Regions from separate parts of the Enterococcus salsurae genome, predicted to be linked through region 1. Evidence: a T-box and tRNA genes for the amino acid it is inferred to sense, from the RefSeq annotation. Region 1 holds a T-box; the other regions hold tRNA genes.
The links. A T-box is a leader RNA that pairs with one kind of tRNA and senses whether it is charged. The one in region 1 lies ahead of leuS (leucine--tRNA ligase), so its partner is inferred to be a tRNA-Leu.

Region 1 (3,283 bases):
AAACTATGCGTCTTCCTTGAATGCGGTGATCCAACAATATGGCTTGACCAAGTATGATACGCCTGCTTCAGGAAATGCTGGTGGTGGGGCAACTGTCAGCAGCAGTACGAGTACAAGTGCCTCTTCAGTGAGCACCACAACAAGCAGCAGTTCAACGTATACGGTGGTATCAGGGGATTCCGTTTGGTCTGTTGCAAACAAACATGGTATCTCCATGGATCAATTGCGCAGCGCCAACAATATCAAAAATGACTTTATCTATCCAGGACAAACGTTAGCTGTATCTGGATCGACGACAAACTCGGCAACGACCAGTACATCGGTATCACTGGTCAATAAAAATGCGACCTCGACGGCATCTAGTACGGCGAGCAGTTCAACGTATACGGTGGTATCAGGGGATTCCGTTTGGTCAGTCGCCAATAAATATGGGATTTCCATGGACAAATTGCGTAGTTTGAACAACATCGAAAATGATTTTATTTACCCAGGCCAAACATTATCGGTCTCAGGTAGTTCGACAACGACAAGCACCACCAATACAACCAGCACTGCGCGCACAACGACGACTACATCAAATGGCACGTATACAGTGGCAGCTGGTGATTCTGTTTGGTCGATCGCAAATAAAAACAATATCTCCATGGATCAATTACGCAGCGCGAACAATATCAAAAATGATTTTGTTTATCCAGGCCAGCAATTATCGATCTCAGGAAGTACGACAACAAGCGCGTCTTCTAGTACGACAAGCACGACCTCTTCAGCAGGTACCTATACAGTTGCTTCTGGGGATTCTGTCTGGGGGATCGCAAACCAATTTGGGATTTCTACCGATCAATTTATTCAATGGAACAATATCCAAAATAATTTTATTTATCCTGGTCAAAGCGTAAGGGTAAAATAGATTGCTATTCCGATGGATTTTTGATAGGATAAATGCAATGAATCTTTTCACATTTGAGAAGGAATAGTAGAAAAGCGTTGGAGCTTCAGAGAGTGCATGGTTGGTGAGAATGCATAGCACACCTTTCGAACTCGCCTTCAAGTGATATCTGACTGAACAATGACTAAGCAGATACGGCGATGGCCGTTACAACATCGAGGTCTGTTTCTTTGCGGAACAGATAAACTTAGGTGGTACCACGTTGATAACGTCCTATAAAAATCAAATTGATTTTTATAGGATTTTTTTTTATCAGTTTTGTTTGCAAAACAGCAAACAAAACACCAATTTTATAGGAGGCGTCCGTCGTGAATTACAATCACAAAGAAATTGAAAAAAAATGGCAAAAATATTGGGCAAAGAAAAATGAATTCAATACCCATGATGCGCCAGACAAACCCAAATTTTATGCATTAGATATGTTTCCTTATCCATCTGGGCAAGGATTACATGTTGGACATCCAGAAGGGTATACTGCGACTGATATTTTAAGTCGTTTTAAACGTAGCCAAGGCTATAATGTCTTACATCCAATGGGGTGGGATGCATTTGGTCTGCCAGCAGAACAATATGCATTAGATACTGGGAACGATCCAGCCGAATTCACCAAAAAAAATATTGAAACATTTCGTCGCCAAATCAATTCATTGGGCTTTAGTTACGACTGGAACCGTGAGATCAATACAACAGATCCAGAATATTATAAATGGACCCAATGGATCTTCACGAAATTGTATGAAAAAGGATTGGCCTATGAAGCAGAAGTCCCAGTCAACTGGGTGCCAGAATTAGGGACTGTGATCGCCAATGAGGAAGTCATTGATGGCAAAAGCGAACGTGGCGGGTATGATGTCATCCGCAAACCGATGCGACAATGGATGCTCAAAATCACTGCTTATGCAGACCGTCTATTGGATGATTTAGAAGATGTTGACTGGCCAGAGAGCATCAAAGAAATGCAACGCAACTGGATCGGTCGTTCGATTGGGGCGAATGTAACCTTCAAAGTTGCCCATTCAGACAAAGACTTCACCGTCTTTACTACACGACCAGATACATTGTTTGGTGCAACATATGCAGTATTGGCACCCGAACATCCTTTAGTCGAGGAGATCACAAGCGCCGATCAACAAGCGGATGTAGCAGCCTATGTGGCGGAAGCAGCCAAAAAATCGGACTTGAATCGGACGGACCTATCCAAAGAGAAAACCGGTATCTTTACGGGTGCCTATGCCATCAATCCGGTCAATGGCAAAGAAATCCCTATCTGGATCGCAGACTATGTCTTGGCCTCTTATGGAACAGGCGCAATCATGGCAGTACCTGCCCACGATGAGCGAGATCACGATTTTGCCAAAGCATTTGGTTTAGACATCGTACCAGTACTTGCAGGTGGTGATGTGACGGAATCGGCCTACACAGAAGATGGGCTTCATATCAACTCTGATTTTCTAGATGGCCTAGACAAAGAAACAGCGATCGACAAGATGGTCGCATGGCTGGAAGAAAATAAAGTCGGCAAGAAAGAAATCAGCTACCGTCTGCGGGATTGGTTATTCTCTCGCCAACGGTATTGGGGTGAGCCAATTCCGATCATCCATTGGGAAGATGGCACAACTACGGCATTAAGCGAAGAACAACTACCGCTGCGCTTGCCAATCACAGACAATATCAAACCGAGTGGCACAGGAGAATCTCCATTAGCCAATGTGACAGATTGGGTCAATGTCATCGATCCTGAAACTGGCAAAAAAGGCCGTCGCGAAACCAACACAATGCCGCAATGGGCAGGAAGTTCGTGGTATTTCTTACGTTTCATCGATCCGCATAACAAAACAGCTTTGGCGGATTACGACAAATTGAAACGTTGGATGCCAGTTGATATATATATCGGCGGAGCAGAACATGCTGTGCTGCATTTGCTTTATGCCCGTTTCTGGCATAAATTCTTGTACGATATTGGTGTCGTACCAACGAAAGAACCATTTGAAAAATTATTCAACCAAGGAATGATTCTTGGGGAAAATAATGAAAAAATGTCTAAATCTCGTGGCAATGTCGTCAATCCAGATGATGTGGTCGATCAATACGGAGCAGATACTTTGCGTTTATACGAAATGTTCATGGGACCATTGGATGCATCGATTGCGTGGAATGAAAACGGACTGGAAGGCAGCCGTAAATTCTTGGATCGTGTATGGCGCTTGATCGTTGATGAAGAAGGGAAGATGCGTGACCGAATCACCACCTTCAATGATGGCAGCTTGACGAAGGTGTATTATCAAACCATTAAAAAAGTCACGGAAGATTTCGAACAGCTGCACTTTAATACAGCCA
Region 2 (3,283 bases), on a different contig from region 1:
GGCCGCAACCGCCAAACCTGCCGACCAATGTTCTGAGGTATCAGCTGCTTGCTCGTCTAAGTATGCCTGACGTACCTGATAGCGTTGGCTCATTTCCGCTTGATCCACTCGCTCGATTGGCCGATAACTTTGTTGCTGGAAGCAAAAAACAACTGCATAAATCAGCAACAAACAAAAGACACCGATCGTCTTTTTGCTGCGGAGCAACTGCCGCAACTCGAATAAAAAATAGTCTTTGATCATCGTCCACCTCGCAAGAGCCATTGTTTTTTATCCGCCCATAAAATCAAAGCTAGCCCACAGACTATCATGGCCAAAGTGATGACCCAACTGCCGTAAACCCCTAGCTGACTGCCGGACTGCCACGCGAAGGCGCCAGTATAAAACGGTTCGATCCGCAAGACAGCAAGTGGTGCAAAGAAGATATTTTGAGCAATTGCCAGATAACCAAAGCCATAAAGCAGTACCAAGATAAAAAATGACACATAACGATTTGGCACCACAATATTGGACAAATACCCCATGACTTCTGCCAGCAGGATCAGTAGGACCAACGATATCAAACTAACCAGCAAAAACTGAAAGAAGGGTACCGCCTGCCAATCACCCTGTAGATACAAACTGCTGGGATACTGCCAGTCACCCATTGAACCAATCAAACCCATACATAAGACGACACCAACCAAAAAAGACAGCACGATTGCCAGATTGTTCACCAGCTTGACCAAGATCTTGCTCCCCATTCTTACTGGAAAAATCTGCGGATACGCACGGATCAACGAAAAATGCCTTCTCTCTTCTAGTAAATTGTCACTTGCCATAAAAGCAAAAAAAACAAAGCCAATATTCAGCAAAAAAAGCAACGCCAATGACAACGCCGTTTGGGCATTATCAGCCGTTAAAACCGGTGTTTTCTCCTGTTGGATCAATGCTTGATAGAAGACTTTCTGTTGATTGATCAACCAGACCGGTTGCAAAAAATCATCCTCTTCTAATGGCGCTTGCCACAACTTCAGCTGGACATCTGCGATCGCAAGACTCGTTTCATTAAATCGCGGATACATTTCCATGATCAAATTCGATGATTGTCTTGTGGTAAGATTATAGTTCGTCAAAACCAAATCATACAGTGCTTGTTCTTCCTCTGTACCGTTTGCACCATTTTGATATTGATTGACTAATCGAGACGCTTGCGCTTGTTCTGCCATGGTCATTGCCGAAAGCTGAATCGGATCAACCAACTTTAAATAGAAAGAAAAACCAACCCCAATACAAAACGCACCTGCAAGACAAAGATAAAAAAAGCGCTGTTTAAATGATTTGATCAATAAATTATAGAAATACTGCATAAGTGCCCCCTTTCACTTTAATCCTTATACTATCAGCATACCGTTTCTCTGCCAAAAAACCAATCAAAAACGTAGAAAAAACGCTTTTCACTAATTTTTAAAAGCGATTGACAAACCCGTGAACAATCGGGTAAGATATTTTTTAGATGTTGAATCAATTGGTTTGACTTCATTGATGAAGCAGATGTGGTGGAACGGCAGACACGCACGCTTGAGGGGCGTGTGAGCTTAGCTCGTGTGGGTTCAAATCCCATCGTCTGCATATAGATTTGGAGTAGATTACTTTTAGTAGTCTACTTTTTTCGTTTCCTGTATTATGGTTATTCCCTTCATTAGATATCTTTCTATTTAAATAAGCAACCCTTTGATCTAACCTATCCATAATTTTTTTCACGCCCCACTTTGCCCCTATACGTTAACAAAATTTCTAAGATATGCAATCCAGATTGTGCATACTTTAAAAATAAATATTTATACTGTCATTTTTTTATGGTATCATCAGGTGAGGTGATTCTATGTATTTTATCAAAGATCTATTTGCTTTTATTGGTCTGATCAGCTTGATCGTCCTGGTATGCCAAAAAAATAAGTTCTTTTCATCACTCAGTCCAATCCAAAAATGTTGTTTTATTCTCTTAGGTATTTCTGTATCGGTACCTGCACTCATTGATTTTTTCAATGGATTTGCCCATGGTTTTTGGGAAAGCTTATAACCTGTGAAGCCATCTTTGATGGCTTTTTTTGTTAAAGCAAACAATGACGCCGATCAATTTATAGGCTTATTTCTGTCGTGTTGGCTATCTTTCTCTATGCTATACTGTATCTATCACTATCTTTCGGAGGTGAACAAATGGACAAAATCAAAGAACTTGCTCTAGTTATCCCTTTATTTATCCTTTTCTATTTTGTTCTCTGTCTGGTTATTGCTGTGGTGATCAGTCTTAGTCGCTTTCTGCTTACACGTGAACCATTTTTGGAGAATCTCAAAGAATGGTTTTTAACACTATTTTTAGAGATATTGAACCCTTTTAATTATTTTTTTTGATGATCATCATCAATATAGTTTGTACCTGAAAGGAAGTTGCAGATGCCCATCTCATTCATTGCTGCAAAAGAAAATGACTTACTTAACATCTATGCGATTCAAAAAATAGCCTTCCAATCAATATATGACACCTATCACGATGTAAATACTTCTCCATTTAGAGAATCAATGGCGCGTTTGAGAAAAAAAATGATCCAACCAAACAATCATTTCTTTTTGATCCAAAGAAATGAACAAATCATCGGCTTCATCAAAATAACCACGGATGATGAACAAGAAACCATAAGAATTTCACCGATTGCCCTCCTTCCTGTTTACCAGAATAAAGGCTACGGAAAAATGACATTGCTTAAAGCAGAAATGACTTTTCCTGCTAGAAAGGTCATTTTGAGCACCATCAAAGAAGAAGTGAAGTTGGTCAAATTTTATCAGTCTTGTGGTTATGTCATGACAAGAGATGAACCTTCTGATATCGAAGGTATGCATTTTGTTTATTTTGAAAAAGACCTATCAGGCTTTGACCGTAACATAGCAGGGCTCACAGTATTTCATTCATCAGATAAAAATAAAAGAAAAAAGTGAGGTATCCCATGAAACAATTATTTCTATCGGCTTCTTTTGTCGATGCAAAAAAACAATTTACTGAATATATAAAGACAGTTTCACAGGAAAAAACCGTGACTTTCATTCCGGCAGCCAGTCTAGTTGAAGAGGTGACTTTTTATGTTGACGACGCACTAGCTCTATTCAAAGAATTGGGCTTTGTCATTGATATACTAGATTTGACAGTCGCTGCACCAGAAGAGATTGCAACAACTTTGCAAAAAAACAATTTCATTTATATCTCTGGCGGCAATACTTTTTACTTGCTAGATATATTGAAAAAATC
Region 3 (3,283 bases), on a different contig from region 1:
ATCAAAAATGTTTTGATTTCTTTTGCGCCAAAAACGCCATTATCTATTGGGATCCAACGTGTCAATAAACCGAAGAATACCCCCAATATGCCAGATGCAATGATCCATGACCACCAAGCGCCATAGGTCGTTAAATCACCTAATGCGTGACCAATAAAACCTGCCAGTCCGGCGACGATTGGGCCATATACGACCCCTAGCAATGCTAAAAATGGATAGGCGGTAGCTATATCTGTATTGGGGAAGCCTGTTGGAATGGTGACGAAGCGTTTAAGTATAAAGAATACAGCAGCACCAATCCCGATTGCAACGATATGTTTGACTGTAAATGTTGATTTTTTCATCTCTCATTTCTCCTTTTTAAGTGTGATTTTCCATTCTGTACCAGTACCTATGTTAAATGTTTCCGCAAATGAAGCTAAGTTCAAGCCAAGTCCGACATGTAATAATGAATTGATATAAAGGACAGGTGCCAAAGGGTCGACTTGTGCAAACGAACGTCCAAATACGACAGTTTCTTGATAACGGACTGCTTGTTCATATTCGATGGTCACTAACAGCGTTTGACCGTATGCGATTTGCCATTCTTTGAAAAACGACGAGGGAATGTTGGTCCATAAAGAGCCAAAGCGAATATCCAGAATATCGATCGTTCCACTAATTGTTGTTGCATCTTGCGTGGGTCTTTCAAGAAAAAAGTGGGTCACAGTTTTAGGATCAGCTGGCTGACCGATTGTTTCGAAGGTCTGTTGACCGCTTGCAAGACGTGCGCCGTTATACACATAGACATCGCGACCGTGAAACGTATGACTTTCAGATGAGCCTGCTAACCGCTCAGTGTCTTCATCTATCACCCGCAGAGCCTCGATCCCGATATAATCTGCGGCATAAGTCAAGGTGCCATTATCCGGCGTAATAATCAATTGCCCCGTCTTCAATTTGGCCACCACACTTCGGCGATTTGAGCCCACACCCGGATCGACCACCGAAACGAACACAGTCCCTGCAGGCCAATAGGCTGCACTTTGTAACAAGCGGTAACTCGCGTCGTGAATATGATAAGGGGCAATTTCATGGGTTAAATCATTGATACTCAATTGCGGTTCAACTTGATAGGCCACGCCATACATCGCATTGACTGCACCATCTTGTAAACCAAAGTCTGTTTGTAACACTAATTTATGCATAGGGTTCCTCCTTTCGCCGTCTACATAAAACAAATCTATACCCGCGATGCCACTTTCTGAAATTTCGAGTAAAAAAAAAATACCCTTAGCTTTCACTAAGGGCATTGGACTGCGGTACCACCTTACATTGCAGAATGACGTCATTCTACCTCTATCAGTACCCGACACAGCGTTCGGAGACTGGTGCTTGTTAACGGGGCTGCCGTATTTTCCTCATTTAAGTCAGAAAATCCGCTCCAAAGTCATGTTCAAATCATTCATTGTCGTTCCTTCTCAGCTGCCGGAACTCTCTGCAAGACAATTACCTTGATTTTACTTTCTTTTTCATCGCGTTTACATTTTGTTTCATTAAAATTACCAAAGACACTCTCATTTGTCAATCATTATTTTATCCCAATTTCACCTGCGATTTTTGCTTGCATTTCCCCATCAAAAGAGGTATCGTTTTGTTAGGCGGAAGTGGCGGAATGGCAGACGCGCACGCTTCAGGCGCGTGTGAGATTATCTCGTGTGGGTTCAACTCCCATCTTCCGCATTTTACCCACCAAATGATTTGGTGGGCTTTTTTTGTGCCTTTTTCTATTATTCGGACAAAAGGGGCTGTATGTTGTACTTACTCACTAACAGACGCTGTTCGGAAAAAGAAGTATGCGCCATAAGCGGGATATTGGATATCTTTGATTTTTGATTTGATCAAGTAATTCGACGCACTTTGATACAATGGTACTTGAGCGGCATCTTGATCCAATAGGATTTCTTCAGCTGCTTGATAATCTTCAAAGACTTTATCTGGGTCATTGGCATCGACAGTGCGGGCATTTTCAGTCAATGTTGTATATTCTTCACTATCGTATCCGCCATAATTGTATGAAGAGCCATTCTTATAGAGATTAAAGTAGGAATCTAAATCACTGCTGCCGGCGATCCAACCAGAAACAGACAATTCATAATCACCATCAGAACGGGATTGATTCAAATTGGTTCTAGGTTGTTTATTGATGGTGATTGTCAGGCCAGGCAGATTTTCTTGCAATTGACTTTGTAAGTATTCACCAATTTTTTGTCCATTGTCATCATCTGTAACCAAAAGTTTCAGTTCTAGCTGATCCCCAATCTCTGCTTGGGCTTTCTCCCATTCTTCTTGGGCAGCTGTTTGATCAAATTGGTTGTACTCGCCGCTATATGCGCGGAAATCTTCGTTGGTATTCGGATTGGCATACAAACCACTTGGGATCAATCCATTCAATGGTTTTGCGCCGTCATTCAGCACATCATTTGCTAAACTATCTTTATCGATAGCTAAGGAAATAGCCTTGCGCACATGCACGTTGGCCAATGCATCATTGGCTTTTTTGTTGAAATCAAGGAAATAATTGGCGATATCATTGTGGGTCACCAATTGATCGTTGCTTTGATATTGCTGCACATATAAGCCGCTGACTTTTTGGATATCTAATTCATCACTTTCAAACAATTGGATACCTGTATTTTCTTCTTTGATCGTTGATCCGTTGATTTCATATAATTTGACGACATCTTGATCATAGTATTGGTCATTTTTGACCATCGTCCATTCAGCCCCGGTCTGTTGCCAATCGGTTAGTGCAAAAGGACCAGAGTAAAGCAAGTCTTCACTGGTTTTCGCATAATCATCGCCTTCTTCTTCCACGAAGGCCTCATTTTGTGGTGCTAGCCAACCAATCGATACGACAGACAAGAATGACGCTTGTGGTTGGTCGAGTTGGACGACAAAGGTTTGGTCATCCGGTGTGTCTAAACCAATCGTATCGATAGAAGCATTGCCTTCGCGAATATCCTTGCTGTTCATCACATTGTCTAATAAATACGCATTAGGTCCCATTGTGGCTGGGTCAACTAACTTTTTCCATGCATAGGCGAAATCTGCGGAAGTGATTGCTTCGCCATTGCTCCATTTGGCATCATCGCGAATCGTAAATGTATAGGTTTTGCCATCTTCGCTGATGTCTACCCCTTCAGCCAATCCGGGTACTGGCTGACTGTCTTCATCAAAGCGATACAACCCTTCGAACAAATGCTGAATCACTGTAAACGTCACTTTATCCGTTGTTTGGGTC

Region 2: it has a tRNA-Leu gene. The T-box ahead of leuS (leucine--tRNA ligase) is inferred to sense a tRNA for this amino acid. The anticodon was not compared.
Region 3: it has a tRNA-Leu gene. The T-box ahead of leuS (leucine--tRNA ligase) is inferred to sense a tRNA for this amino acid. The anticodon was not compared.

The regions. Positions count from the first base shown of each region.
Region 1 covers NZ_BAAHWY010000004.1:384,963-388,245, reverse strand. Annotated here, with positions in the region: partial or broken gene ACYVRS_RS12040 (LysM peptidoglycan-binding domain-containing protein) at 1-904, shown strand, start outside; T-box leader at 952-1,165, shown strand; gene leuS (leucine--tRNA ligase) at 1,255-3,283, shown strand, end outside.
Region 2 covers NZ_BAAHWY010000003.1:302,841-306,123, reverse strand. Annotated here, with positions in the region: gene ACYVRS_RS09635 (ABC transporter permease subunit) at 1-243, opposite strand, end outside; gene ACYVRS_RS09630 (hypothetical protein) at 240-1,349, opposite strand; tRNA gene ACYVRS_RS09625 (tRNA-Leu) at 1,530-1,611, shown strand; gene ACYVRS_RS09620 (hypothetical protein) at 1,865-2,062, shown strand; gene ACYVRS_RS09615 (hypothetical protein) at 2,200-2,394, shown strand; gene ACYVRS_RS09610 (GNAT family N-acetyltransferase) at 2,437-2,976, shown strand; gene ACYVRS_RS09605 (Type 1 glutamine amidotransferase-like domain-containing protein) at 2,985-3,283, shown strand, end outside.
Region 3 covers NZ_BAAHWY010000002.1:622,324-625,606, forward strand. Annotated here, with positions in the region: gene ACYVRS_RS07235 (ECF-type riboflavin transporter substrate-binding protein) at 1-344, opposite strand, end outside; gene ACYVRS_RS07240 (SAM hydrolase/SAM-dependent halogenase family protein) at 348-1,187, opposite strand; T-box leader at 1,282-1,524, opposite strand; tRNA gene ACYVRS_RS07245 (tRNA-Leu) at 1,641-1,722, shown strand; gene ACYVRS_RS07250 (peptide ABC transporter substrate-binding protein) at 1,801-3,283, opposite strand, start outside.